Linked DNA regions of Nordella sp. HKS 07. Each later gene encodes a partner of the first gene's protein in a complex. Links are inferred from orthologs where the notes say so. Each region holds a gene or a part of one and is shown in the gene's direction. Other genes may lie near its edges. The genes, in order: G5V57_RS31965 and uvrB.

The links.
Region 2: the proteins of G5V57_RS31965 (region 1) and uvrB are in contact, whole or in part, in a crystal structure (PDB 7EGT), measured with the Thermus thermophilus proteins. The link is inferred for Nordella sp. HKS 07 from one-to-one orthologs. Residues at the interface, in WP_096412145.1 of Thermus thermophilus: His654, Arg656, Phe657, Gln666, Asp668, Glu669, Lys680, Arg681, Leu682, Ser683, Lys685, Tyr686, Ala687; in WP_096411307.1 of Thermus thermophilus: Glu23, Leu25, Arg26, Asp27, Gly28, Glu29, Arg30, Phe31, Arg55, Glu326, Asp327, Phe328, Glu379, Ser382, Gln383, His398, Gly400, Arg401.

Annotation. Positions count from the first base shown.
Region 1 is NZ_CP049258.1:6,736,472-6,750,863, forward strand. Bases 3,794-6,805 are described here. They hold G5V57_RS31965 (ATP-dependent helicase), read left to right. Parts: upstream 3,794-4,132; coding sequence 4,133-6,478; downstream 6,479-6,805. Other genes in these bases: G5V57_RS31960 (hypothetical protein), read left to right, coding at 3,824-4,015; G5V57_RS31970 (GNAT family N-acetyltransferase), read left to right, coding at 6,478-6,805. In the rest of the region: G5V57_RS31940 (AsmA family protein), read right to left, coding at 1-1,383; G5V57_RS31945 (FAD-binding oxidoreductase), read right to left, coding at 1,439-2,824; G5V57_RS31950 (thioesterase family protein), read left to right, coding at 2,901-3,383; G5V57_RS31955 (hypothetical protein), read left to right, coding at 3,466-3,648; more of G5V57_RS31970, read left to right, coding at 6,806-6,921; G5V57_RS31975 (AAA family ATPase), read right to left, coding at 6,918-7,430; G5V57_RS31985 (hypothetical protein), read left to right, coding at 9,019-9,426; G5V57_RS31995 (50S ribosomal protein L11 methyltransferase), read left to right, coding at 11,514-12,419; G5V57_RS32000 (DUF1127 domain-containing protein), read right to left, coding at 12,527-12,730; G5V57_RS32005 (bifunctional UDP-sugar hydrolase/5'-nucleotidase), read left to right, coding at 13,215-14,392. UniProt on the Escherichia coli protein: A helicase with DNA-dependent ATPase activity. Unwinds DNA duplexes with 3'-5' polarity. Translocates on single-stranded DNA with 3'-5' polarity. Initiates unwinding more efficiently from a nicked substrate than double-stranded DNA.
Region 2 is NZ_CP049258.1:188,076-202,460, forward strand. The notes cover bases 4,774-7,778. They hold uvrB (excinuclease ABC subunit UvrB), read left to right. Parts: upstream 4,774-5,093; coding sequence 5,094-7,463; downstream 7,464-7,778. Other genes in these bases: G5V57_RS00890 (hypothetical protein), read right to left, coding at 4,774-4,800; G5V57_RS00900 (HAD family hydrolase), read left to right, coding at 7,636-7,778. Also shown: G5V57_RS00870 (hypothetical protein), read left to right, coding at 1-200; G5V57_RS00875 (hypothetical protein), read right to left, coding at 219-1,175; G5V57_RS00880 (multidrug effflux MFS transporter), read left to right, coding at 1,357-2,547; G5V57_RS00885 (23S rRNA (adenine(2030)-N(6))-methyltransferase RlmJ), read right to left, coding at 2,655-3,515; more of G5V57_RS00890, read right to left, coding at 3,619-4,773; more of G5V57_RS00900, read left to right, coding at 7,779-8,346; G5V57_RS00905 (DUF995 domain-containing protein), read left to right, coding at 8,461-8,871; G5V57_RS00910 (L,D-transpeptidase), read left to right, coding at 9,023-9,652; G5V57_RS00915 (MBL fold metallo-hydrolase), read right to left, coding at 9,745-10,389; G5V57_RS00920 (MFS transporter), read left to right, coding at 10,508-11,683; G5V57_RS00925 (MFS transporter), read left to right, coding at 11,676-12,836; G5V57_RS00930 (type 1 glutamine amidotransferase), read right to left, coding at 12,808-13,533; G5V57_RS00935 (ribonuclease T2), read right to left, coding at 13,530-14,255. UniProt on the Escherichia coli protein: The UvrABC repair system catalyzes the recognition and processing of DNA lesions. A damage recognition complex composed of 2 UvrA and 2 UvrB subunits scans DNA for abnormalities.

The DNA of each region.
Region 1 (14,392 bases):
GAAGCGCGTCTGCAGCTTGAAGCGGCCGCGGCTGCCGGTCCAGAATTCGGCGATCTCGCCACGCCCTTCGGGCCAAACCCAGGATATGAAATCGCGCAGACTTCCCGCCTCGCCGGCGAGGTCGCCGGCAAGCTGCGGGCCGGTGTCGGTCACCACGAAAGTTCCGGTGAAGAGCCCACGTGCTTGACCGGGCATGCCGGCGGACAGCTCCTCGATCCTGATCGCCTCCTGGTTCGCCGTGAAAGCGAGCCTCGCATTGTCCAGTGCCTCGCCGCCGACCACGAGCGAGGTCACGCCGAGCGTGGCGTCGACTTCGACATTGTCCGGCATCAGCCCGAGTGCGTTTTCGAGCAGTGCCAGGCCACCGCCCTCGCGGACCAGACTCTTCGCCTTGGCGCCGGCAACCTGGTCAAGATCGAAGCGGGTCGCTCTGAGATCGGCTTTCAGCGCCACATTAGTGCCGAGCGCGATCTCGGCGCTGCCGGTGAGGAGATTGGCGCTCTCGGTGTTGCCGTCGCGCGGCGAGATTTCGATCTTGTCGAGCGCCACCGTGTCGAAATCGGACGTTACCTGCGCCGTCATCTCCATCGGCCTCAGTTGGCCCTCGGCGTCGCTGCGCCCATCGACGCTTGCCGCCGGCTGGACGCGCAGGCCACCGGTCACATGACTACCGTCATTGGCGCCGTCGAACTGATAGACGAGGCCCGAGCCGTCGCCGGAGCCAATGCGGAACCCGAATTTGAATGGCGTGTCGGGCGTCCAGGCGCCGGTATTGACTGCGATGTCGATCGGCCGTTCGTGATAGGCGGCGACCCCGCGCAGGCGCCACGGCCCCGCGAAATTCTGGGCCGCCAGCGTCGCATTGACTCTGGTGATGGTCGCCCGACCGGCCCGCCGGTTGTCGATCACATGCACGACGCCGTCGCTCACGGTGATTTGATCGAGCCTGATCCGGTCGAGGAGTCGCAGTTCGCTCGCTGGCGCCTGCGATTTGAGGTGCCAGTTGCCCTCACCCGTGGCGAGGCGCTCGAAGGCGATGACCGGACGTATGACATCGATTGTCTCGACCCGGATCTCGCCGCCGATGAGGCCGGCCAGCGTCATGCGGACATCCACTTCCTCGGCCGTGATGAAATCAGGGACGGAGGCGCCAGGCGGATTGGCCACTTTGACATCGTGGAGGGTGAGCTTGGGCCAGGGAAACAGCCGGCCGGAAATATCGCCCGCCACCCTCACCTGGCGGCCAGTCACCTTGCCGCCGTAGTTCTCGATCGCCACCCGGTAGCTGCCCCAGTCGATAACGAAGGGCGCGACAAAGGCCGCCGCCACCGCCAGAACGAGGGCGATCCCGAAATAGAGAACGGGCGATTTCCAGAGCTTCATACCGATATCGGTCCAACCTGTCGCTGCCGCTATGGATGGCAGACGGACACGGCGATCATAAGGCGACTATCTTGCCCGGGTTAAGGATATTCTTGGGATCGAGCGCCTGCTTGATCTGCCGCATCAGGGCCACGCCCTCGGCCCCATGCTCCAATTCGAGAAAGGCCATCTTGCCGCGGCCCACCCCGTGCTCCCCGGTCGATGTGCCCTCCATGGCGATCGCCCGTTTGATGAGCCGCTCATAGAAGCCCTTCACCCGCGCCACCTCCTCGGCGTCGGCGCGGTCGCAATAGAGCACCACATGGAAATTGCCGTCACCGACATGGCCGACGATAGGACCATAGAGCCCGTTGGCCTTGAGATCGGCCTGGGTCTCGTTCACGCATTCGGCGAGCCTGGAGATCGGCACGCACACATCGGTGGCGAAGGCCTCCTTGCCCGGCACGAGCGCCTTGGTGGCCCAGAAGGCGTCATGGCGCGCCTGCCAGAGACGCTGGCGATCCTCTTCCTTCGTAGCCCAGGAGAACGGCCCGCCGCCCATTTCCTCGGCGATACCTGCGAACAGCAGCGATTGTTCCTGAGTACCGGCTTCGGTGCCGTGGAATTCGAGGAACAAAGTCGGCGCCACTTTGAGGTCGATCTTGGAATAGGCGTTGAAGGCCTTCACATGCTCCTCGTCGACGAGCTCGATGCGCGCCACCGGTATGCCGAGCTGAATGGTCTGGATCACCGCCCGGCAGGCGGCGTCGATCGAGGGGAACGGACACACGCCGGCGGCGATCGATTCGGGGATGCCATAGAGCTTCACCCCTACTTCCGTGATGATGCCGAGTGTCCCCTCCGAGCCCACCAGGAGGCGGGTGAGATCATAGCCGGCCGACGACTTCTTGGCCCGCCTGGCGGTCCTGACAAGTTCGCCATTGGCCATGACGGCGGTGAGATTGAGGACATTCTCCCGCATCGTGCCGTAGCGCACCGCATTGGTGCCGGAGGCCCGTGTCGCCGCCATGCCGCCGATGCTGGCATCGGCCCCGGGATCGATCGGGAAGAACAACCCCTGGTCGCGCAGATGCGTATTGAGCGCCTTGCGCGTCACCCCTGCCTCGACCCGGGCATCGAGGTCCTCGACATTGACTTCAAGCACCCTGTTCATGGCCGACAGGTCGACCGAGATACCGCCAAACGGGGCGGTGAAATGACCTTCGAGCGAGGTGCCGGTGCCGAAGGCTATGACCGGCGTCTCGTAATTGCCGCAGATCGAGACGATGCGCTGCACCTCTTCGGTGGATTTGACGAACGCGACCGCGTCGGGCGGCGCGCCCGGCGTCCAGGTCTGGTCCTTGCCATGCTGCTCGCGCACCGCCTGGGCGGTCGAGAGCCGGTCGCCCAGTATCGCTTTGATCTCGGCCACCGCCTGGGCTGAACTGTTCCGCCTAATCATCTGTCATCCGTCCTGGGTGTCTGCTATCGGTTCCGCGCCCACCTGGGACATTTAGTCAGGATTCACGGAAAAGACGATGGCCTTCCCTGCCCCTTTCGTAAGCTCCGCCCACAAGATCGAGCCGGAATGGACCGACTATAACGGCCATTTCAACATGGCCTATTACAATGTGCTGTTTGACCGGGCAGGCGACGAGGTTTTCGACGCCATCGGCCTCGGTGCCGCTTATGTGAAGCGGGCCAGCTGCTCCTTCTTCACGCTCGAGGCGCATGTCACCTACCTGCGCGAGTTGCATGCCGGTGATTCTGTCACCGTCGATGTCCAGTTCCTCGATTATGACGCCAAGCGCATTCATTATTTCGAGCAGATGCGTCATGCCGGTGAAGGCTTCATCGCCGCGACCAGCGAGCTCATCATCATCCATGTCGACATGACGACCCGCAGGTCGGCTCCGTTCCCGCCTGACGTGCTCGCCAACATCAAGGCGATGCGTGAGGCCCATGCTGCACTGCCGTTGCCGCCGCAGATAGGCCATCGCATCGGCATCCCGAGAAAATAGTGGCCCTGCCACATTATGCGCGCATTTCCGCATGATCCTTTGCATCGTCCAGGGACGGCGCAACATACGGAGAAGCACCCACATGCAAGCTCTCGAAATCCTGGATTATGCCCGTCAGCTCCACGAAGTGCGCGGCGAAAGGGCCGTGCTGGAAGCCGCTCAGCGCGCCAATGCCTGCGAAGCGAAAGGCGACAGTGAGGCGGCCGCCAATTGGCGTCGCATCCAGTCTGCATTGACGACTATTCAGTCGCCACATGTGAGCTGATCATCGGCTCGTCAACGAAGCGCGTCGGCGCGCCAGTCAGGTTGCGCGCCGTTGGCATTTCGAAACCGGTTTGGCCGGAAACAAAAAATCCAGTTGTGCCCCGCCACTGCAATAATATCGTCTCATTCTCCAGCCATAAGTCGCTCGTCAACCGCAAAACAAGGGAGGTCGGCAAATGCAGGACGCAACGATTATCGAATTCGCCCGCCAGCTTCTCGTCATTCATGGCGTGAAGGCGAGTGAAGAGGCCCGGGTCCATGAGCGCATTTGCGTGAAATACGGCGCCGAGCGCACCGCCGAGGCCTGGCGCAGCGTCCAGACCGCCCTCGCGGATATCAAGGACAAGAAGGCGAATTGCCTGCATTAGCGCGCATCGGCCGATGCGGCTAAAATCAACCGATTCAAGCCCAGTCCAAACGCATCGTGATCCAGCGCGGAGTTGCTATATAAGGGTGCGAAACTTCAGGATTCGCACCCTTTAAACATGACGTCGCGTCCCATTGATCTAGGTGATTTCGAGGAAGTCCCGCCGCCCCAGAGGCCCGGCGGTTTGTCGGCGCGCGCCCTGGCGGGGGCCGAGCCCCCCTATCTCAAAGGCCTCAATCCGGAACAGCGCGCGGCGGTCGAGACAACCGACGGGCCTCTTTTGGTGCTGGCGGGTGCCGGCACGGGCAAGACCCGTGTCCTGACCACCAGGCTCGCCCATATCCTGGCCACCGGCCGGGCCTGGCCGGGCCAGATCCTGTGCGTGACCTTCACCAACAAGGCCGCGCGCGAGATGCGCGAGCGCATTGGCCATCTGATCGGCGGCGTGGTCGAGGGCATGACCTGGCTCGGCACCTTCCACGCCATAGGCGTCAAGATCCTGCGCTCCCATGCCGAACTCGCCGGTCTCAAATCCGGCTTCTCGATCCTCGATACGGACGACCAGATCCGCCTTCTGAAGCAGATCATCGAGGCCTCCGGCATCGACGAGAAGCGCTGGCCCGCCCGCCAGCTGGCTTCGCTCATCGACAACTGGAAGAATCGCGGCCTGCTCCCGGCCAAGGTGCCCGCCGGCGAGGCCCATGCCTATGGCAATGGCCGTGGCGCCGAGCTCTATGCCGAATACCAGGCCAGGCTCCGGGTCGTGAACGCCGTCGATTTCGGCGACCTTCTTCTTGAAGTTCTGCATATATTCCAAGACCATCCGGACGTCCTGAAGGAGTATCAGCGCCGCTTCAAATACATGCTGGTCGACGAGTATCAGGACACCAATGTCGCCCAATATCTGTGGCTGAGGCTGCTCGCCCAGGGCCACAGGAATATCTGCTGCGTCGGCGACGACGACCAGTCGATCTATGGCTGGCGGGGCGCCGAGGTCGACAATATTCTGCGCTTTGAGAAGGATTTCCCCGGCGCCAAGGTGATCAGGCTCGAGCGCAATTACCGCTCGACACCGCAGATTCTCGGCGCCGCGTCGGGCCTCATCGCCAAGAATGAGAGCCGCCTCGGCAAGACGCTCAGGAGCGAGCGCGACGACGGCGACCAGATCGCTTTGCGCTCGCACTGGGACGGCGATGAGGAAGCCCGCGCCATCGGCGAAGATATCGAGCAATTGCAGCGCAAGGGCGAGAAGCTCAACGACATGGCGATCCTGGTGCGCGCCTCATTCCAGATGCGCGCTTTCGAAGACCGCTTCATCACATTGGGCGTCCCCTATCGCGTCGTCGGCGGTCCGCGCTTCTATGAGCGCCAGGAAGTGCGCGATGCACTCGCTTATTTCAAGATCACGGCCTCGCCCGACAACGATCTCGCCTTCGAGCGCATTATCAACGTGCCGAAGCGCGGTATCGGTGACACGTCCGTCAAGCGCATGCACGAGCATGCCCGCAAGGACGGCGTCTCGCTCTACCGCGCCGCTGAAGTTCTGAGCCAGACCGACGAGTTGCCGGCCAAGACGCGCACCTCTTTGCGCACGCTGCTCGAGTCCTTCGCGCGCTGGCGCCAGACGCTGCAGGGCCTGCCTCATACCGAGCTTGCCGAGATCATACTCGATGAGTCCGGCTACACGACCATGTGGCAGAACGACAAGAGCCCGGAAGCGCAAGGCCGCCTCGAGAACCTGAAAGAGCTTGTCCGCTCTATGGGCGAGTTCGAAACCATGGCAGGCTTCCTCGAGCATATCGCGCTGGTGATGGACACCGATGCCAACAACAGCGAGGACAAGGTCAACATCATGACCTTGCACTCCGCCAAGGGCCTCGAATTCGGCACGGTCTTCCTGCCCGGCTGGGAGGAAGGCCTCTTCCCGCATCAGCGCTCGCTAGACGAGAATGGCCGCGCCGGCCTCGAGGAGGAACGCCGACTGGCCTATGTCGGCATCACCCGCGCCAAGCGCCGCGCCACCATTTCCTTCGCCCAGAACCGCCGCGTCCACAATCTCTGGCAGTCGAGCCTGCCCTCGCGCTTCATCGACGAATTGCCGGAAGCGCATGTCGAAGTGGCGCCGATGGCCAATTCCTATGGCGGCTATGGCATCGGCTCCTATGGGACGAGCCGCTTCGAGGAGCGCACCACGCCCTTCTCCAACACTTACGACACGCCGGGCTGGCAGCGCGCCCAGCGCGCCTACGCCAAGGGCGAGGCCATGCGATCGTCGCCACATATCATCGAGGGCCAGCTGGTGGCGCGCGAGACCGAGGGCAAGAACATCGCCCGCGGCGCCAGAGTCTTCCATCAGAAGTTCGGCTATGGCCGCGTCAGCCATGTCGACGGCAACAAGCTCACCATCGATTTCGACAAGGCGGGCGAGAAGCGCGTTCTCGATTCCTTCATCGAGCTGGCCTGATGGCGGATATCATCGTCAGGCCCGCGCGTCCTGAGGACAAGGCCGCCTGGCGCGATATGCGGGCGGCCCTTTATGGCGAGGATCCTTCCCTTCTCACCGATGTCGAGGGCTATTTCGCCGGCGATCCGATGATCGCCGCCGCCTTCATCGCCCAAGACGGCAGTCACGTAGGTTTTGTCGAACTCTCCTTGCGCAACTATGCCGAGGGCTGCGTCTCGTCGCCGGTTCCCTATGTCGAGGGACTCTATGTGGCGCAAGGTGCCCGCCGGCGGAATGTAGGCCGCCTGCTCATCGCCGCAGCGGAAGACTGGGCCAGGACCAACGGCTTTACCGAGATGGCCAGCGACACGCAGATCGAGAACGAGGCGAGCCTCGGCGCCCACCAGGCTTACGGCTTCAGCGAGGTCGAGCGCATCGCCTGTTTGCGGAAGCGACTCGATTAGGACCGGAGGATCCGCTCCACCACCTCTTCGGCGGTCATTTGAGATGTATCGAGCCACAGGCCGAGCCGTGGCGTCTCCCGCTCAAGCGCATTGGCCAGGATGTTCGGCGGAAAGCCGTCGCTGTAGCCCGGCTTGGAGCGACCCGCCCCGCGCCTCGCCAGCGTTTCGGCGCCGGGATTGAGCACGATGATCGTCGGATCGAGATCGGCGAGCCGTTCCGCCGCCTGGCTCAGCGCCGCACCGATCAGGATGTCCTGATAGACGACGGTGAAGCCGGCATCGTGATAGGCACGCGCCACATCGCCGGCGAGCCGATGGCGCAGAGCGAGCTGCGACAGGGCTTCCTCCGAGAGCACCGGTCCCATTTCGGCGCGGCCTGTGACAATCATGCGACGGAACACATCACCGCGCAGATGCACGGACTTCGGCAGGCTCTCGGCCAGGAGCTGAGCAACGGTCGACTTGCCGGCCGCCATCGCACCAGTGATGATGAAGAGCCTGGGTTTCATTTCTCGACCAGCACGGCTTTGCCCGACACCTCGGCACCGGCATCCTTGGCGAGTTTCAGATGCGAGAACACCGAGAGCACGCTGATCATCGCCACGGTGAAGAAGGCGAAGGAGAAGTCCTCCACGGTCAATGTCAGATCACCTCTCAGATATTGCGCGATTTCCAGCACCGAGGCGGCGCAGACGACGCCGGTCGCGAGCGAGAGCTGCTGTGCCACGCTATAGAAGCTCGTCGCCTTGCCCATCTCACGCGGCGGGATATCCGAATAGGAGAGCGCGTTGAGGGAGGTGAACTGCAGGGAACGGAAGAAGCCGCCGGCCAGCAGCACCGCCAGGATCAGGAGATGCGGGGTTTGCGGCGTAAACAGGCCCTGCGCGGCGAGGAAGACCGTGCTGATCAGCGCGTTGCAGATGAGGACGCTGCGAAAGCCGAAGCGCTTCAATATGCGCGCCGCGGTGAACTTCATGGTGAGCGCGCCGAGTGCCGCCGCGCAAGTCAGGCTGCCCGACTGGAATGGCGTCAGCTTGAAGCCGAGCTGCAGCATCAAGGGCAGGAGAAACGGAATGGCGCCGATGCCGATCCGGAACAGGCTGCCGCCCATGACGCCCGACCGGAAGGTCGCGACGTTGAGAAGCTTGAGGTCGAGGATAGGATTGGCGGTGCGCCTGGCATGCCGCACATAAATTGCCGTCAATATGGCGCCGACGACCATCAGTATCTCCGCGCCATGCGCCGGCAGCACGTCGCGGCCGAACACCGTCGCGCCGAAGACCAGGGCCGACAGCCCGAAACCCGACAGGAGGAAGCCTTTGGCGTCGAGCGGCGGCACCCCCTCCTCGCGGATATCCGGCATATAGAGTGTTGCCAGCACCAGCCCGAGAAGCCCGAAGGGAATATTGATGAAGAAGATCCAGCGCCAGTGGAAATAAGTGGTGATGAAGCCGCCGATCGGCGGGCCGAGGATCGGCCCGAGCAGCGCCGGAATGGTGAGCAACGCCAGCGCATTCACCATCTCGCTCTTCGATACTGTCCTCAGAATGATCAGCCGCCCGACCGGAACCATCATGGCGCCACCAAGGCCCTGCAGAGCCCTGGCCGCGATGAGGCCTTCGAGCGAAGTCGAGAGACCGCAGGCGATCGATCCCACGGTGAAGACGGTCATGGCGGCGCGAAACACGTTGCGGGCGCCGAACCGGTCGGCGCACCAGCCGCTGACCGGAATGAAGACGGTCAACGCCAGGAGGAGGTGGTGAAAGCGAGCTTCAGGATGACCGGATCTACATGCAGATCAGCGGCGATGGCCGGCAGCGCGGTTGCGATCACCGTCGAATCTGTATTCTCCATGAACAGCGCTGAGGCGACGACGAGCGGGACGATGCGCGGTAGGGAGGCCATGGCGGCCCCTCGTTAGCATGTGTGCCAGGGGGCCAGACACGCAATTGTCGGCGGAGCCCCATTCCGAAGTGTCGGCACATCGATAAAATCATCCTAACTATCTGAAGTATATGATCTTTTAAATTCACCTATTTGGGAACTTTAGTCCTTGCCGCACGTTGACAGGCATCATCCATTTGATGGGAGACAAGAATGGATACCAACCCTCAGTATCGCGCGAAGACAGATCCAAAAGTCGATCCGACTGTCACCTATAATACGGAAATCCGTCGCGGCTCGAGCAGCAGCACGGGGTGGATCATCGGCGGCTTGGTCGTTCTGGCGCTGATCGCAGCCTTCTTCATGTGGGGAGGCAGCTCCAATACGCCTGCGCCCACGACAAATACCACGACGGAGCAGCCCGCGACACCGCCGGCGGCCCCCGTGACTCCTGAGCAACCGGCGACGCCAAGCCAGCCTGAGGGCAACACGACGACGCAGCCCCAGAGCACCGCTCCGGCTCCGGCTCCGGCTCCGGCTCCGGCCCCTGAGCAGCCGGCCGCGCCGGCAACACCCGCGCCGCAAGGCGGCACCACCGGCCAGGGCACGACCAACCCGTAACGCGTCTGTTTGGATTTACCACAAGGAACTCCGCCGCACCGCGCGGCGGAGTTTCTTGACGTGACGATCACTTGATCACGCCGGCCCCCGCTTCCCTCTTCAAATTTGCTCCGCTATAAGACGGCCAAGATTTTCGGGAGAGTCGCAGCTCTTTCCGCCCGAACGCTTCTGGAGCCCAAAAGGCGAAGCGTTCCATCTTTGGAGCAAAAACCGTGTTCGAGCGTATTTTCAGCTGGCTGGAAAGCCGGACCGATACGTTTCCGTCTGTGAAACCGACCCAGCCCGGCAGTACCCTGTGGGGCTTCATCTGGCATTATACGCGGCCATTCTGGCCGATGATCCTCGTTTGCTCGGGCCTAGCCTCTGCGGTCGCCCTGATCGAGGTGGCGCTGTTCTCCTTCCTCGGCAATCTCGTCGATTGGCTCAACAACGCCGATCGCGCGACTTTCTGGGACGTGCACGGCACCCGCCTCATCATCATGTCGGTGCTGGTGCTGCTCGTCCTGCCGATCCTCAAATTCTGGTATGAGGCGGTCGTCCATCAGGGGCTCATCGGCAACTTCGCTATGCGTATCCGCTGGCTGGCGCATCGCTATGTGTTGCGCCAGAGCGTCGACTTCTTCCAGAACGACTTCGCGGGCCGCATCGCCACCAAGGTCATGCAGGCGGCGCTGGGCACCCGCGACACGGTGATGAAGATCACCGAGGTGCTGGTCTATGTCGGCGTCTATTTTACCGGCGCCGTCGTCATGTTCGCGGCGAGCGACTGGCGCCTTGCGGTGCCGCTCGTCCTCTGGTTCGTCGGCTATCTCCTGGTCATGCGTCATTTCGTGCCGCTGCTCGGCAAATTGTCGAAAGCGCAGGCCGATGCGCGCTCCATGGTCACCGGCCGCATCGTCGACAGCTACACGAATATCTCGACCGTCAAGCTCTTCGCCCATGCCGACCGCGAGGATCTCTACGCTCGCGATGGCCTGCGCCACATGCTCGACACCGTCTATAGTTCGCTGCGCACCACCACGCGCATGACAGTGGCGCTCAATATATTGAACGCCCTCCTCCTCTTCTCGACGGGCGCACTCACCATCTGGCTGTGGTCGCTCAACGCGGTGACGACGGGCGCGCTCGCCTTCACCGTCGGCCTGGTACTGCGCATGCAGGGCATGGCGCATTGGATCCTGTGGGAAGTGGCGGGTCTGTTCGAGGATATCGGCACCGTCCAGGACGGCATCGAGACCATTGCGCGCGAACGCAGCCTCGTCGATGTCCCGGATGCGCAGCCGCTCATCGTGACCAAGGGTGAGATCAAGTTCGAGAGTATCGGCTTCAACTACGGCAAGTCGTCCGATCGCGAGAAGAGCGGGGTCATCGACAACCTCACTTTGACCATAGCCCCCGGCGAAAAGGTGGGACTGGTCGGCCGCTCCGGCGCCGGTAAGTCGACGCTTGTCAACTTGCTGCTGCGTTTCTACGACCTGCGCCAAGGCCGCATTCTCATCGACGGTCAGGACATCGCCAGGGTCACCCAGGAGAGCCTGCGTGAGCAGATCGGCATGGTGACCCAGGACACTTCGCTGCTGCACCGCTCGGTCAAGGACAATATATCCTATGGCCGCCCCGACGCCTCGATGGAGGAAATCGTTGAAGCAGCCAAGCGGGCGCATGCCGATGAGTTCATCCCGCAGCTCGTCGATCCCAAGGGCCGGCGCTCCTATGACGCCCATGTCGGCGAACGCGGCGTGAAACTGTCGGGCGGCCAGCGCCAGCGTGTCGCTATTGCCCGCGTTCTGCTCAAGAACGCGCCGATCCTGATTCTCGACGAGGCGACGAGCGCGCTCGATCTCGGAAATCGAGGCGGCTATCCAGGAGAGCCTTTACAGCCTCATGGAGGGCAAGAGCGTCATTGCCGTCGCCCACCGGCTGTCCACCATCGCCGCCATGGACCGGCTCGTCGTCATGGACAAGGGTCGCGTCGTTGAGGAAGGCTCGCATGACGAGCTCCTGCGCAGAGGCGGCCTCTATGCCGATTTGTGGCGCCGCCAGTCAGGCGGCTTCCTCGCCCGCGAAGCGGCGGAATAGCGGGTCGCATGGAGTTCACCCTCACCATCGGCGATCTGCGGGAAGATCGCGCGGTGGAGCTCGCGGCGTTCCTCGAGAATCTGGACGAGGCGCCGCCGGCCGTCACCCTCAACGAGACCGACGAGGCGGCGAAGCTCTGGAATGTCGTAGCCTATTTCACTGAAGAGAAGGAAGCCCGCGCCGCCGGCGCGATGCTGAAACCCCATCTGGGGCTGGAGGAGGCCTTCTCCATCGACGCCCTGCCCGATGTCGACTGGGTGCGGCGCTCGCTCGAGGGCCTGGCGCCGGTCGTCGCCGGGCGATTCTTCCTCTATGGCTCGCATGACCGCGAGCGCCGGCGTGCGGGCGGCATCTCGCTCGAAATCGATGCCGGTACGGCCTTCGGCACCGGCCATCACGGCACGACCTCCGGCTGCCTCCTGGCGCTCGACCACCTGTTGAAGCGCGGCGCCCCGAGGCGGATCCTCGACGTCGGCTGCGGCACCGGGGTTTTGGCGATTGCCGCCGCGCTGGCTTTGCGCCGCGCCGTCACCGCCAGCGACATCGATCCCATCGCCGTCGATGTGACCCTTGCCAATGCCCGTAATAACGGCGCCGGCCCCTTGCTTGCGGCGATCACGGCGCCCGGCCTCAAGCACCGGCGGATCGCCGCTTCAGCACCCTATGATCTGATTTTCGCGAATATTCTGGCGCGGCCGCTGATAGCGCTGGCGGGTGACTTGGCCGCGAGCCTGGCGCCCGGCGGCAGCCTGATTCTGTCCGGCCTCACCCTCGATCAGGAACAAGCGGTGCGCGCCGCCTATCGCAATCGCGGCCTCATCCCCGAGAGCCCGATCAGGCTCGGCAATTGGGCGACGCTGGTTTTCAGACAAACCGGATCCCGAATAGCCTTTCGGAAAGAAATCGGCGCCTGAAAAGCAAAAGCCCGCGGCGTTTCCGTCGCGGGCGTCAATTGGGCAGTGCCGCAGGCAGCGGCCGGGAACTGGCTTGGCGCACGTCCTTCGGACCTGCGCCGGAAACCTTAGTTACCCCAGACCATCCGGTGGATTTCCGAACGGCGCATGCCGATATCGGCCAGGAGACGGTCGTCCAGGGCCTGCAGCTGGCGCTCGGCGCGGCTGCGCGACACGTAGTTGACGACGCGGCTCGAAACGCGGGTCAGGAAATCGGGGATCATGCGAGTGCCGTTACGGCTGGTTTCGCGGTTGAAAGTCGTCGTGTTCATTTCTAGCTCCTGTTTCGTCACACCGGACCAACGGCCCTTCGGCAATCGCACCCGATGTGGTGTTAACTAATGTTGTTGTGCATTGCACAAGCACGGACCTTATATGAGGACCCGCTTGCGTTGCACCAGAGGGCCGGTCAGCATGCGAGACATGCAATAAACTCATATCATCGTTCACATATCATTAATCAACCACGTCAAGTTAGTCGACTTTATCTTATCACATTGAAATTGCTATATTTACCGCAATTCCAACACAGTTCAGACACAATCGAAAAGCGGCCCCTATTAGCGCTTTAATGCCAGCATGGGAGAGAAAACGCGAGGAACGGGCAGAAACGCCATGCTGACAGCGCATAAACTCAGGCGATGTCTTTTTGCATCGCACCATTACCTTTCGGCACTATTTCCTTACCCTTGCGTGAGGCGGACAGATGCTTTCCAATGGCGCTCCCGCAACCATGTGTGTCTGGAGCCTTCCGTTATGAGAGCCTTCCACAGACTTGCCGTTTTCGCTGCCTTTGCCTTCTTTCTTTCGGCCCAGGCTTTCGCCGAGCAGGTCACCGTCTCCTTCATTCAGACCAATGACATCGACAAATTCGAAGGCTCAGGCGAGCGCGGCGGTTTTGCCCGCCTCAATGCGGTCGTGAAGGCAGAACGCGCCAAGGGCAGCCATGTCGTCTATGGCCATGCCGGCGACATGATCTCCCCCTCCCTGCTTTCCGGCCTCGACAAGGGCGAGCACACGATCATGCTCACCAATCTCGCCCCGCCCGATGCCTTCACTCCCGGCAATCACGAATATGACTTTGGTCCGGAAGTGTTCCTGAAGCGCATGGCCGAGGCCAAGTTTCCGCTCCTTGCCGCCAATCTCCGCGATCCCGATGGCAAGCTCCTCCCCAATTTCTCCGACACGCTGATGATCGAACGTGGCCCCCTTAAAATCGGTATCGTGGGGCTTACCTCGGATGAAAGCGCCCATGCCTCGAGTCCAGGCAATCTCAAGATCGCCGACGCGCTGGAAACCGGCCTCGCCAAGGCCAAGGAATTGCGCGAGGCGGGCGCCGACTTCGTCGTGGCGCTCACCCATTCGGGCCGCGGCGAGGACCGCGCCATGGTCGAGAGCCGCCTCATCGACCTCATCATGACCGGCCATGACCAGGACCTGCTCATCAACTATGACGGTCGCGTCGCCGCGATGGAATCCTATGAGCAGGCGGATTACGTCAGCATCGCCGACATCACCTTCGACATTTCGGAGAAGGACGGCAAACGCGTCGTCAAATGGCACCCGAGCTTCCGGGTGATCGACACCAAGGACGTGACACCAGATCCCGAGACCAAGGCCAAGAGCGACGAACTCGCCGCGATGCTGGCCAAGGAGCTCGATGTCGCCATCGGCACCACGACCACGCCGCTCGACAGCCGCCGCGCCACGGTCAGGAGCGCGGAAGCCGCGATGGGGAATCTCGTCGCCGATTCGCTGCGCAAGGCGGTCGACGCCGATGTCGCCATCACCAATGGCGGCGGCCTGCGCGGCAACAAGGAGTATCCGGCCGGCCATGCCATCACCCGCAAGGACGTCCTGACCGAGCTGCCTTTCGGCAATCGCACCATGAAACTGCAGGTCACCGGCGCCACGATCCTATCGGCGCTCGAGAA
Region 2 (14,385 bases), 6.5 Mb from region 1 along the record:
CTCTCACGGAACTCGCGTTCTATTCCTCCGCCTTCATCGCCGTTCTGCTGATCTGGCCGGGCGCGCATCTGGCGGTATCGGCCTATGAGGCCTCGGGCTTCGTGACCCTCGCGGCCTTCATGATCCTCGTTCTGGCGCTGGCGATCGTCCTCGGCGTGCTGGCCGAGAAGCTCTTCGCCGCGGGTGAAGATGATGCCTGAGCCCCGATTGGCGGCGGCTCACCCGCGCCGGAGACAATGCGGGCGCAGTTCCTGCGCATTGTCTCGCACATAGGCGACGATGCGGCGCCGCTTTTCCTGGCCGCGCGCCCCTTCCCCGCCACTGGCTTGGCCACGCTCGACGAGATCCGGCATCACCTGGGTGACGTGATCGTAGATGGATCGCCAGGTCTGCTTGACCGCATCGCGCGAGACGTCGAGTGTCCCGGCGATCTCCTCATCAGTCAGGCCGTCGATTGCCCTGACCAGCATGCGCTGCTCGCTGGCGGTGAAGCGGAAACGCGGCGGAAGATACGTGAAGACGGCCGAGACCGGCGTCGAAGGCGGCGTGTCGGCGACCATCTCGCGCTGGAAGCAATAGACCGCGCGCTTCGATGCCGCGCCCGCCGGCACCGGTTCCGCCGGTGGCTCGGCGTCGAGGTCGATACCCTTGTAGCGGCGGAAGCCGGCGCTCAGCGCCATCTGCTCATACATGATACCCGCTTCGACGATCATCGAGTTGAGATTGTAACCGCGATGGATGGACAGGAAGAAGGGCAAGAACACAGTCATGATTCGACGGCCCTCGGGCGAGGTGAAATCCATCGGCGTCTGAATGTAATCCAGCATCACCAGATCGAGCCCACGGTTGAGATTGCCCTGCGCTTGCCGGGCCCGATCGAGGAAGATATCCGTGGCCCCCTCGAGGCAGCGCTTGAGCAGCCAGTTGGTGAGGCACGGCCAGGGCTTGGCGAGATAGGACTTTTGAAACTCCGCTGACACGAAAGCCGACAGCGTCGCCGCGATGATGGTGCCTTCTCCCGTCGCGTCACAGTCCTCGATCAGCCCACCGACGAGCCGATCCTCCTCGAGAAGATCATTGATGACTTCAGCGAGGTTCCGGTCGAGCCTCTCATCGAGAGCCGTGATCTTGCGCATCAGGCGGGCGCAGGCCGCGCCGTCTCCGGGAAGAAGCATACGAGGCCGCAAGGCACGTGCTTGCTGTGTGCTCAAGGCTTTTCCTCTCTCTTCTCAATTCTCGCTCGCTACGTCCGCCTGTCAAGCCACGCCATGCACCAATTTCATGTCCACCATCGTTAACGGCATGGGACAAGTTGCGGCTGTGCCTATAAGAGGAACTCTATTCCCGAAAGGTCCCATGTCAGATAATTCCGCGTCATTGGCCGCGCGTCGGCCGCCATTCCTGATTCTGGTCGCGGTGAGCGCGATCGGCCCGCTGGCGCTCAACATTTTCATGCCGTCGATGCCGGGACTGCAGGCGACCTTCGGCGTCTCCTACGGCACGGTCCAGCTCACGCTCACGCTCTATCTGATCGGCCTCGCCGTCTGCCAGCTCTTCTATGGGCCGTTGTCGGACCGCTACGGTCGGCGGCCTCTTCTCCTCGCCGGCCTCGCATTGTTCGTCATCGCCAGCATCGCCTCGGCGCTCGCCACATCGATCGAGACGTTGATCGCGGCGCGTCTTGTGCAAGCGCTCGGCGGCGCTTCCGGCATCGTCCTGTCGCGCGCCATCGTGCGCGATCTCTATCAGGGCGAGAAGGCGGCGAGCGTGCTCGGCTACATCACCATGGCCTGGGTGCTGGCGCCGATGATCGCGCCGGCGATCGGCGGCTATCTCGATCAGCTTTGGGGTTTCCGCTCGAGTTTCGTGCTGCTGGCGCTCATCGGCGCAATCACATTGGTTGTTGCCTGGTTCACTCTGCATGAGACCCATTTCAACCGCCGCAGCGACGGTCGTCTGTGGCAAAGCGCACACTACGGCCGGATCTTCGCGTCACGCCAGTTTCGCGGTTATGCAACGTCGCTCGCTTTCGCGAGCGCGGTGTTCTTCACCTTCCTCGCCTTCGCACCCTTCCTCACGGTCAATATCATGGGCCGCTCGGCCGTCGAATATGGCCTGTGGTTCATTCTCGTGTCGCTCGGCTACATGGTGGGGAACTTCCTGTCGGGCCGCTATTCCGAGCTGATCGGCAACGACCGCATGGTGTTGTTCGGCAATCTCATGACGCTTCTGGGCGCGAGCCTGTGCCTGCTTCTGGCGCTCATGGGCATATTGACGCCGGTTGCCCTTTTCGCGCCTATGCTGCTCTGCGCGCTTGGCAACGGCCTCACCATTCCCAACGGCACGATCCGCGCCATCAGCACCGACCCCATGCTGGTCGGCACCGCGGCGGGACTGCTCGGCTTCCTGCAGATGGGCGTGAGTGCGGTGATCTCGCAGGGGGTAGGCTCGTTGCAGGACCAAAGCTTCATGATCGGTTACTGGACCCTGGCGATCTGCGCGGCCCTCGGCGCTCTCGCCCATCTCGCCATGATGGCAAAGCGCTAAAGCATCGGCCCGAGAAGCTTGTGGTCGGGCTTGACCCGACCATGCGCGCGGTTCCCGGACAAGCCGATGCTGAAAATCAAACAGATAGAGCGCCGAGGCGCCCGCGGCTAACTTAGCCAATCGAGCGACCACTTGGCGCCGTCGGTCTGGCGCATACGCTTGCACAATTCGGGCCCGAGCACGGCGAGTTCCTCCGCCAGCGGCCAGGGCGGATTGATCAGAATGAGCCCCGAACCTGCGAGTCCGCCCTCGGGCAACACCTGGCGCACCAGAAGCTCGGCCTTCAGCATCTTCGGCAATGCCAGCGCCTGCGCCTCCTTCACGAGACGATCCGACAATCCATCGCCCGTCACCGGATACCAGAGCGCGAAGGCGCCGGTGGCGAAGCGGCGGTAGCCGTCACGCAGCATCCGGATGGCGCGGTCCGCCTCGTCCTCTCGCTCATAGGGCGGGTCGATGAGGATGAAGCCGCGCCGCTCGGGCGGCGGCAGATGGGCCTTCACCGCGATTGCCGCGTCGCCCGCGGACAGGAACACACGCTTATCGCGCGCGGCAAAATCGGCCAACTTGCCGTGATCTTCCGGATGCAGCTCGTTCAACAGGATGCGATCGGTCTTGCGCAGGATATGAAGCGCAAAAGCGGGCGATCCCGGATAGTGCGACAGCGGCTGGCCCACCGCATTGACCGTGGCGATCGCGTCGCGCCAGGGCGCGATCAAGGCCTCGCAGTCCGTCGCGAGCGGAACGGCGTTGCCCGAGGGGTCATAGAAGCGCCCCACCCCGTCCTGCCATTCCAGGGTCTTGAGCGCCTCGTCACCCCACAGCGCATAGAGACCGGTGCCGGCATGCGCATCGAGAAACAGAAAGGGCTTGTCCTTCTTCTTGAGATGCAGGAAGGCCCGCATCATCACGATATGCTTGAGAACGTCGGCGTGGTTGCCGGCATGATAGACGTGGCGGTAGTTCATCGGTGTCTTCTAAAGCATGATCCGGAAAAGTGCGAAGCGGTTTTCCGAGAAGATCATGCGCAAACAAGAAGATAAAACGTGATGGCGACTCGTCCTAAAGCCATCACGCTTCTGCGCGCATCCGGGCGAAGTGGAATGATTTCGCCGACAAGGATTTCGCGCCGAACCTTGTCAATAGACGTAGACATGCTCGAGCTGCGCGCCACTCGGGCCGAGCCTGCGCACGACATCGCTCAGGATCGCCACCGGAACGGACAAACCGACGCGTTTGCCCCCCAGGCCGGCGAGATTCTTTGTCTCGAACAGAATCGGCGGCACGTCGTCGGGCGGCGTCCAGCTCTCCGGCGCTCTGAGCGAGATCAGGATGTTGCTGTTGCCGCCGATCTCCAGGAAGCTGGCGTCGGTGGCGCTGAGCTTCTGCACGATCTCGGTGAAGGGCTGAGAGCGCGGGAATTTGACCAGCTGGCTCCCGTCCCGGAAGGACCCGACCAGCTCGATGCGCCGGTCTATCGGCGCCGTGTCGAGGGGGAAGCCCGCGCATCAGCGCGTAGATCTCGAGGGGCGCCGGCTCATAGGCCGTGTCGGTACCGCCTCTCATCAGCCAGCCAACCGCCCCTTTCACGCCGAGCTCCGCCGAGACCGCGAAACGACGCTCGGCCTTGCGGACGGGACCCGGCCCCGCAAACGGCACCATCTTCCAGAATTCGTGGAGTCTCTCGGCAAAGGCGAATTCATACCAGGGCACCGTATTGAGCCACTGGCCATAGTCATGGGCGTATTTGCGCGCAAACAGGTCTTCGCCGGTGGGCGGTGAAGGTGCCACGAACTCGCTCAGCCGTCCGATCGTGTTCTCGTAGATGCCCTTGACGAGATATTCGACGGTATGGCCGATGCCGATCACATAGATCATCAGATGGGTGCCGAGGCTGAACTCATAGCGCGGCGCCACCAGGCTGTTCACGGCGCAATAGCTCGTCCAGAATTCGCCCACCGAGCGGAAATAGCTGAAGCCGCTGGGATAGTTCCTGCCGATATAATCGGCGAAATCCTGGGACGTGTAGACAGTGTACCATTCCGGGAAGCTCAGATAGGACATTTCCTCCGGAAAGCGGTAGCCCGGCAGGTCATCGAGCTTGGCCCGCGTCTCCGGCTCGATCACCGGCGTCGTCACGCTGCTGCCGCCGTCGGAAGTGCCCTGGCAGGCAAGGCCGATATAGGCCACGGGCGCCGCCAGGAATATGGCCAGCGCCAGGAGTGCCCGCTTGGTCTTACGCAATTTTGTCATGACGCGCCGACAATACAAAACCGGCATGGGCTGCGAAACCGCCAATCGCCGGATGCGGCAGATTGGCCGGATGCGGCACATGGCTCATCGCCGCAACGATCCCGAACAGCGCGAAACAGGTAAGGCCGAGCTTGCGGATGAGGGCCCACGGCCGGAGCGCCCTTGTCCGAATCGCTGACGGCTCAGCCCTCAGGACCTATCCTTGCGGGATGCTGCTGCTGCCATAATGCTGTCAGCAATGGCCGCCGCCTGCCCTTCCGGCCGGCCTCCGGCCATCCTATATTGGATCCATCATGGGACATTCACGACAGGAAGGCGGTTTCTCGGAAGCCCCGCAGAAGCCGCTGGAAGGCTTCCCCGAAATACCGACCGCTGACGCCTTGCGCCAGCGCCCGGATCCCCGTGCCGATATGACGGGCCCCCGGGTCGGGCTTGAAGTCCTCCGCCCGGAATTCGTGCCGAACGAGGTATTCACCCCCTACCGCCCGCCGCGGCCGGAGAAATCGGAAGGCGGCAATGCGCTCAGGATCGTCTCCGATTTCGAGCCGCGCGGCGACCAGCCGCAGGCCATTAGCGACCTCGTCGCCGGCGTCAATTCCGCGGATCGCGATCAGGTGCTGCTGGGTGTCACCGGCTCGGGCAAGACTTTCACGGTGGCCAAGGTCATCGAACAGACACAGCGTCCGGCGCTGGTGCTGGCGCCCAATAAGACATTGGCCGCCCAGCTCTATGGCGAGTTCAAAAGCTTCTTCCCCGACAACGCCGTCGAATATTTCGTCTCCTATTACGACTATTACCAGCCGGAAGCCTATGTTCCGCGCACCGACACCTATATCGAGAAGGAATCCTCGATCAACGAACAGATCGACCGCATGCGCCATTCGGCGACGCGGTCCCTTCTCGAGCGCGATGACGTCATCGTGGTCGCCTCTGTGTCGTGCATCTACGGCATCGGCGATGTCGAAACCTATTCCGCCATGACCTTCACGGTGAAGAAGAACGAGCGCATCGCCCAGCGCCAGCTTCTCGCCGATCTCGTGGCCCTCCACTACAAGCGCAATGATGGCAATTTCGTGCGCGGCACCTTCCGTGTGCGTGGCGATACCGTCGAGGTCTTCCCGTCGCATTTCGAGGACCGCGCCTGGCGGATCTCGCTCTTCGGCGATGAGGTCGAGGGCATCTCCGAATTCGATCCGCTGACCGGCCACAAAACGGCGGAGCTCGAGCAGATCAAGCTCTATGCCAATTCGCATTATGTGACGCCGAAGCCGACGCTCGAACAGGCCGCCGCGCGCATCAAGACCGATCTCAAGATCAGGCTCGATGAATTCAACGCGGCCGGGCGCCTCCTCGAGGCCCAGCGCCTCGAGCAGCGCGTATTGTTTGACCTCGAAATGATGATGGCGACCGGCTCCTGCGCCGGCATCGAAAACTATTCGCGCTATCTCACCGGCCGCCGGCCGGGCGAGCCGCCGCCGACCTTGTTCGAATATCTGCCCGACAACGCACTGGTCTTCGTCGACGAGAGCCACGTGAGCATCCCGCAATTGGGCGGCATGTTCCGCGGCGACTACAACCGCAAGGCGACCCTCGCCGAGTTCGGCTTCCGGCTGCCCTCCTGCATCGACAACCGGCCATTGCGCTTCGAGGAATGGGACGCGATGCGTCCGCAATCGGTCTATGTCTCGGCCACGCCCGGCTCATGGGAGATGAACCGGACCGGCGGCGTCTTCACCGAGCAGGTCATTCGTCCGACCGGCCTTATCGACCCGCCGGTCGAGATCCGTCCGGTGAAGAACCAGGTCGACGATCTCATCGCCGAATGCCGCGACATCGCCAAGAAGGGCTATCGCGCTTTGGTCACTGTGCTCACCAAGCGCATGGCCGAGGACCTGACCGAATACATGCATGAGCAAGGCATCCGCGTGCGCTACATGCATTCCGACATCGACACGCTGGAGCGCATCGAGATCATCCGCGATCTGCGCCTCGGCGTCTTCGACATATTGATCGGCATCAATCTTCTGCGCGAAGGCCTCGACATCCCGGAATGCGCGCTCGTCGCCATTCTCGATGCCGACAAGGAAGGCTTCCTGCGTTCGGAGACGTCGCTCATCCAGACCATCGGCCGCGCCGCGCGCAATGTCGACGGCAAGGTAGTCCTCTATGCCGACCGTGTGACGGGCTCGATGGAGCGCGCCATGGCCGAGACCAATCGGCGGCGCGAGAAGCAGCAGGCCTATAACGAGGCGAACGGCATCACGCCTGCGAGCATCAAGAAGAACATCGCCGACATCATGTCGTCGGTCTATGAGCAGGATCACGTCACCGTGGATTCGGGCCTCGCCGAGGACGGCGCCCCGCTGGTCGGCCACAATCTCGAGCGCGTCATCGCCGACATGGAAAAGCGCATGCGCGAGGCCGCCGCCAATCTCGAATTCGAGGAAGCCGCGCGGCTGCGCGACGAGGTCAAGCGCCTGCGCGATGTCGAACTCGCTGTGCTGGACGATCCGCTGGCGCGCGATCCGATGGACGAGCCGCGCCGCGGCAGATCCAACCTCAAGCCTGCCACCGCCGCCTGGCCCGATCCGAAGCCGGCGCGCCGACCCGGCTCCAAGGGCGGCCGGCCGGGTACGCGTACGTTCAAGAAGAGCGGAAGGTAGGCTTAGCCAAGCTAATTGGTAACTCTCTTGTCGCGGTGGAACTGAAGGCGTTCGGGATGCCTTTTTCGTCGACAGCCGTTATTTCCTTCGGTGAGCAAGGACGGACAGGTTGGACAGGCACAGCGCCCGGGCATATCCTGCGCCGCCCCGTAACATTTCGAGCGAGCTCACAATGCCTCCCGAAGCGGCCACACTCTCGACCATCGGCTTCGATGCCGACGACACGCTGTGGCAGAATGAGCAGTACTACCGGCTGACGGAGAAGCGCTTCGCCGCCTTGCTTGCCGACTATGCCGAGCCGGAGGCTCTGTCGAGCCGTCTGCTCGAGGCCGAGACGCGCAATCTCAAAGCCTATGGCTTCGGCATCAAGGGGTTCACCCTGTCGATGATCGAGACAGCCATCGAGGTGACGGAAGGCCGTGTACCCGCCAGCGTCATCCACCAGATTGTGGATGCCGGACGCGACCTCCTCAGCCACCCGATCGAGCCCTTGCCGCATGCCCGCGCCGTGCTGGAGCAATTGAGCGGCAGCTATCGCCTGATCCTTATCACCAAGGGTGATCTGTTCGACCAGGAGCGCAAGCTGGCCCAGTCGGGGCTGGGCGATTTCTTCAATGCGGTCGAGATTGTCAGTGACAAGTCGGCGGCGACTTATGAACGGATTTTCTCCCGCCACGGCGACGGCGCCGAACGCGCCATGATGGTAGGGAATTCCCTCAGATCCGACATTGTCCCCGCCATCAAGGCCGGTTGCTGGGGCGTCTATGTGCCGCACAGCCTGACCTGGGCGCTCGAGCAGGACGAAGCCCCGAGCGGACATCGGCGGTACCGCCATATCGAACATCTGGGCGAGCTCATGGATATCATCCGCGAGGCCAGGTGAGGCGGCCGCGACCTGCCCTGTTTTCGCCCCATCCGAGCGTCACTCTCCGTCAATCTTGCCCTCTGGGCTCATTTATGAGACATGGCGCCCGGCGCAGGGGTGAAGGAATTGGGAATGACTGATATTTCGAGATGGGGCCTGGTCGTGGCCGCCATGTTGGTTTTGACGGCCTGCAGTTCGCCGGACAAGAGCGGGATCAAGATCCTCAATAGCACCCAGACGCCCACCGCGGCAGGCGCTGCGCAGCCCGAGCCGATCCGCCTGCTCTCCGCCGAGGAGATCCGCTCCACTCTGATCGGCAAGAGCTGGCAATATACCCGCCCCGAATCGAGCGGCTTCATCACCTACAATGCCGACGGCTCGCTCAACTACCAGGACGACGTCAAGGGCGAGGGCCGCGGTACGTGGTCGGCGACGCAGGGTGAATTGTGCCAGAGCATTGTCGGCCAGCCGACCGAATGCAATCAGTTCAAGAGCACGGGCGATGCCTATCATGTCGGCAAGATCCGCCTTGTCGGCAGCTGACGATCACCAGCGCGTGATCGGGGCACGTAGCTGTCGGATTCCCGTCTGACGCGCTTAACTTGAAAAGCGATCACGTTTATCACTCCTATCACTTCGGTGCGTAACGAATTGAAGTGATCGTGATAAAAGAGGAGACCTCATGAGAAGCGGCATGAACAGGCGGCGCCTCCTGGCGGCGGGCGGCGCGGCACTGGCTGGACTTGTGGCAAAGGCGGCACAAGCCCAGCAGCAACTGGAACAATTCCGGCCCGGCAAAGACTACAACGATCTGATCACCTTCCCGCCGACCGACTTGATCAAGATCCCGAAGAAATTCCGCCGCCAGATCGTGCCCTATGAGGGCCGGCATTGGCCGGGAACGATCATCGTCAACACCGCTGAGCGGCATCTCTATCTCATTCTCGATGGCGGCCAGGCCATCCGCTATGGCGTCGGCGTCGGCCGCGAAGGCTTCCGCTGGGCCGGCCTCGCCGATGTCCAGCGCAAGGTCATGTGGCCGCGCTGGACGCCCCCGCCCGAGATGGTCGAGCGCGACCCCAATGCGGCGAAGTGGAAGGACGGCATGCCGGGTGGTCCCGACAATCCGCTGGGTGCGCGGGCGCTGTATCTCTTCCAGAACGGCCGTGACACGCTCTACCGCCTGCATGGCACCAATGCCCCGGAATCGATCGGCAAGGCCCTGTCGTCGGGCTGTATCCGGATGATCAATGAAGACGTGATCGAGCTCTATCGCCGCGCCCCGATCGGCTCGCGGGTCGTGGTCCTCGCCGAGGGCGTGTAGACCGGTGCAGCGCATCGCCGCCATCGCGATGCGTGGCCTCCTTGCCGGGGCTTGTAGGCTCCGGACAATCCAGCCCGATATTGCAGGAGATCTCAGCTCGATCCGGTGAGGAACGGATTGCTGCGGCGCTCTTCACCGATGGTGCTGGCCGGGCCATGACCGGGCAGGAAGGCGACATCATCGCCGAGCGGCAGGAGCTTGTCGCGGATCGAGGCGACAAGCGTCTCATGGTCGCCATAGGCAAAATCGGTGCGGCCGACCGATCCCTGGAACAGCACGTCGCCCATGAAGCAGAAGCGATGCGCGTTGTTGAACAGCACCACCGAGCCCGGCGTATGACCGGGGCACTCGAGAACCGCGAAATCCAGTGCGCCGACGGTGATCCTGTCACCTTCCTTGAGCCAGCGGTCGGGCGTGAAGGCCCGCGCTTCATAGCCATATTGGGCGCCGGATTTCGGCAGGCCGTCGAGCAGAAAAGCATCTTCCGTATGCGGACCTTCGATCGCGACCTTGAGCCGATCGCGCAATTCGGCCGCGCCGCCGGCATGATCGATGTGACCGTGGGTCAGCAGTATTTTCTCGACCACGACTTTCGATTGCTCGATGGCGTTGAGGATCACCTCGACATCGCCGCCGGGATCGACGACGGCGCCGATACGCGTGTCCTCGTTCCACACCAGCGAGCAGTTCTGCTGGAAGGGAGTGACGGGGATGATCATGATTTTGGGTCTTGTCATGGCCACAGTGCATAGCGGCGCCGGACGCTATGCGCAAGGCAGGGGGCTCCTCTTGCGGAAGTCCAATCGGAACCGCTAGAGGATCGGCCGGAGCAACCATTCCTTTCAGGAATCAGCAATGTCGGCGCCTTTGCCTTTCGCGCAGCGCTACCGGACGATTGTCGCCGCGATCGCGACCGTCGCTTCCTGTGACATCGCCATGGGTCTCACCTTGCAGATGCTGCCGCTCCTCATGGAGAAAAATCACGTTCCGGCCTGGATCATGGGGCTCAACGCCGCCATGTCGCCGCTCGGCATCATGCTGGCCGGTCCCTTCCTGCCGCGCATCGTGTCGCGCTTCGGTTCCAAGCACGTCGTCTACGTCAGCATCCTGCTTACCATCGCGACGCTCGCCGCCTTCAAGCTGTTTCCCAGCATCTGGGCATGGTTCGCCATCCGCTTCGTCTTCGGCCTGGCGGCCGGCACCTTGTTCACGGTGAGCGAAGCTTGGATCATGAGTGGCGCCGATCATGGCAATCGCGGCCGCGCCATGGGGCTCTATACGAGCGTTCTGGCGATCAGTTTTTCGGTCGGCCCCCTGATCATTCCCTTCACCGGCATCGACGGCTGGCTGCCCTGGCTGATCGGCATGGCTTGCGTCGGTATGAGCGCCGTGCCGCTCGCTTTCCTGCGCATCTCGGAGGACACCTTCCGGCATGAAGAAGGCGGTGGTGGCGGATTCTGGGCGTTCGTGCGCCGCGCGCCGCTTCTGCTTTTTGCCGTCGGCACCCTCACCTTCTTCGATGCCGTCATGCTGTCCTTCTTCCCGATTTTCGGCCTGCGCTCCGGACTGCCGGTCGAACAGGTCACCACCATTCTCGGCGTCTCCATCATCGGCAATGCATTGCTGCAACTCCCGATCGGGCTCCTCGCCGACAAATGGTCGAGGCTCGGTGTGATCCTCTCCTCGGCGATCATTACCGCGGTGCTCTCTTTGTCGCTGATCTGGACGATCCAGTCCTGGCTGATCTGGCCGGTCATGCTGATTCTGGGCACCACGGCCTATGCCATCTACACCATCGCCCTGACCATTCTCGGTGATCATTTCAAGGGGCCCGATCTCATCGCCGGAAGCGCTGCCTTCGCCGCCATGTGGGGCATTGGCGGCATATTGGGCCCGCCGATCGCCGGAGCTGCGACCGACGCCTTCGGCATCGTCTCCATTCCGGTGACCGTCACCCTCATCTACATCATCCTGCTGGCAGGCCTCGTTCTGTCACGCGGCCGGCTCGTGCAAGGGGTCGCGCATGGATAGGCAGCGCTGGATCAATCTCTTCGCCGCCATCGCCGCGATCACCGTTTTCGGCTTCGCGCTCGGCCTCATGTTTCCGCTGCTCTCCCTCGTCATGGAGAAGCACGGCGTGCCGCCGCAGACGATCGGCTACAACACCGCGATGCATCCCTTCGGCATCCTTGTCGCGGGTTTCTTCGTGCCGCATTTGACGGCCCGCTTCGGGACCAAGCGGGTGGCGATCGCCGCCGCGCTCCTGACCGCAACGATGATTCTCGCTTATCCCTTCATGCCGATCTACTGGGCCTGGTTCGTGATGCGTTTCATCCAGGGCTTTGCCGTCGCAGCTCTCTTCACGGTAAGCGAAGCCTGGGTGGTTGAAGCAGCCGAGGGACCGGCGCGGTCGCGCATCATGGGCGTTTATACAGGCGTCCTGTCCTTGAGCTTTGGCCTGGGGCCGGTGCTGATCAGCTTCACCGGCGTCAATACCATCCTGCCTTTCCTCATCGGTGCGGGCTTCCTGGTCGCCAGCATGATCCCGATGTTCTTCTATCGCTCGACGGGAGCTTTCGCGACCGAGCCTGGAGAACGCCAGCTTTCCATCCTGGGTTTTTCCCGCCTCGCACCCATCCTGATCGGCGCGGTGGCCCTCTTCGCCGTCATCGATGCGGCTTATCTCGGCCTCATGCCTGTCTATGGCGTCAAGAAAGGGCTCAGTCAGGAAATGGCCGCCCTGATGCTGGCCGCTTTCATCGTCGGCAATGCTGTGCTGCAACTCCCCATTGGCTGGATCGCCGACCACTGGAGCAAGCGCGGCATGATGGTGGTCTGCGCCTTCACCACTGTAATCGGCAGCGCACTCATCCCGAGCGCCTTCGGCACCTGGATGATCTGGCCCGTGCTGGTCGTGACAGGAGCCGCCTCCGCCGGCATCTACACGATGGCGCTGGCCGAATTGGGCGAACGCTTCTCGGGCAATGAGCTTGTCGCGGGAACAGCGGCATTCTCTACCATGTGGGGCGCCGGCGCTCTCATCGGCGCGCTAATCGGCGGCTGGGCCATGGATCGTTTCGGACCGGACGGCCTGCCCTATGCAACTGCCGTAGTCTTCGCCGGTTTCATTCTCGTCATTGCGGGTCGCGCTTCGTTCAGCGCACGAGCCCGGAGGCGCGTTTAAAATTGTCGTAGATGCGCCGCGTCATGGCGCCCATTTGCGGCATCAGCGGATAGGCGTCCGCGCTCACCTGGGCATAGGCCCCGGCCCCCAGCTCGCGCTCGAGCGCAGCGACATAGGCCGGTAGCGATTCCCAGCTCGCCACCGTCTGCGGCGAGAACTCGGCATGGAACTGCATGCCGAGCGCATGGTTGTCGATGGCGATCGCCTGCACCTCGGCGCGTGGCGACGAGGCGAGCACCGTCGCCTCCCTGGGCGGCGTCTTCACCTCCGCGTGGTGCCACTGCATGACCTTGTGGGATCCGCCGAGCCCGGTGAAAAGCGGATGCCCCTCGGCCGCACCATTGACCTTGACCTCATGCACGCCGACTTCACTTTCCTGCGCCGGGGCGACTTCTCCGCCCAGAGCGTTCGCCAGCAGCTGATGGCCGAGGCACAGGCCGATATAGGGCTTGCCGCGATCCACCACCCATTCGCGGATCGCTTGCTTTTCGGCGAGGAGCCAGGGATTTTCATCGGTTTCCCAGACATCCATGGCGCCGCCCAGCACGAACATCAGGTCGTAGCCTTTGAGCGAAGGAATCGTCTGCCCTTCCCACAGCCTCACGGCATGGGGCGCAATGCCGTCCTCGACGAAATAGTCGAGGAAGCGTCCCGGGGTATCGTGGTTCATATGCTGGAAGATCAGCGCCTTCTTCATTGCGTTCCCCCACGTACCGGCGGCAGCACCAGCCTTTCCGCCCGGCATTGCCGTCGTTCATTCGAGCCGCAGGACTGCGGCGCGCCATCCTTGCCGAAGCATATGCGCAACTCCGCAAGCCGCGCCGCGCCGCGGGAATTGCCGCATTGTACCGACAGCATGTCGCTGGTGAGATCGCGATTGGTCTTGACGAAATCGGTGACGAGCTGCTCCGGCGTCGTGACGACGGGCTGCTGCGGCCCGAGATAGCGGGCCGGGATGCGGATCTTGGCGAACAGGTTGCGCGTAAGGTCGAAATAGGCGCGCATCCTCAGGCCCGAGCAACCGCCATGCTTCTTCCACTCGTGGATGATGAGCCGTTTCGACGGCATGATGTCGAGCATCCCCGCAATGAGGTCGTCCGGAACCCATTTCTCCCGCAAGGTGCAGTCCTGCGGCCAGCCCTGCTGATATTGCGGCCACAGCCCGTGCACCACGAAAGCATAGGCGCGGCCGAGGCCGCATTGCTGGCGATCGTTCTGGCCGGCTTGCGAGGCGCAATAGGTCGGCGACCAGGAGAGACTCAGCGTGTAGTAGTCGAACTGGCCCGGGACCGGCCCGCGCGCTTGAACGGCGGGCGCTAGCGCGAGGCTTGCAAGCGCGATGAGGCCGGCGAGAAGGAAGGCCGCGAGACGAGAGCCGCGATGGTGGATCTTGGGGGCGCGAGGTCGGCTTCTGGACATGTGTCGGCGATTGTCTGCCATGTGGGCACGTTCTGATTCATCTGGCATTGGGAAAGCTTGCCCCGGATGCAGACGATCTGCCCCTGTGCGAAAGCCTGGCCGTTGGCCCGGCAGGTACAGCTATGTGCCG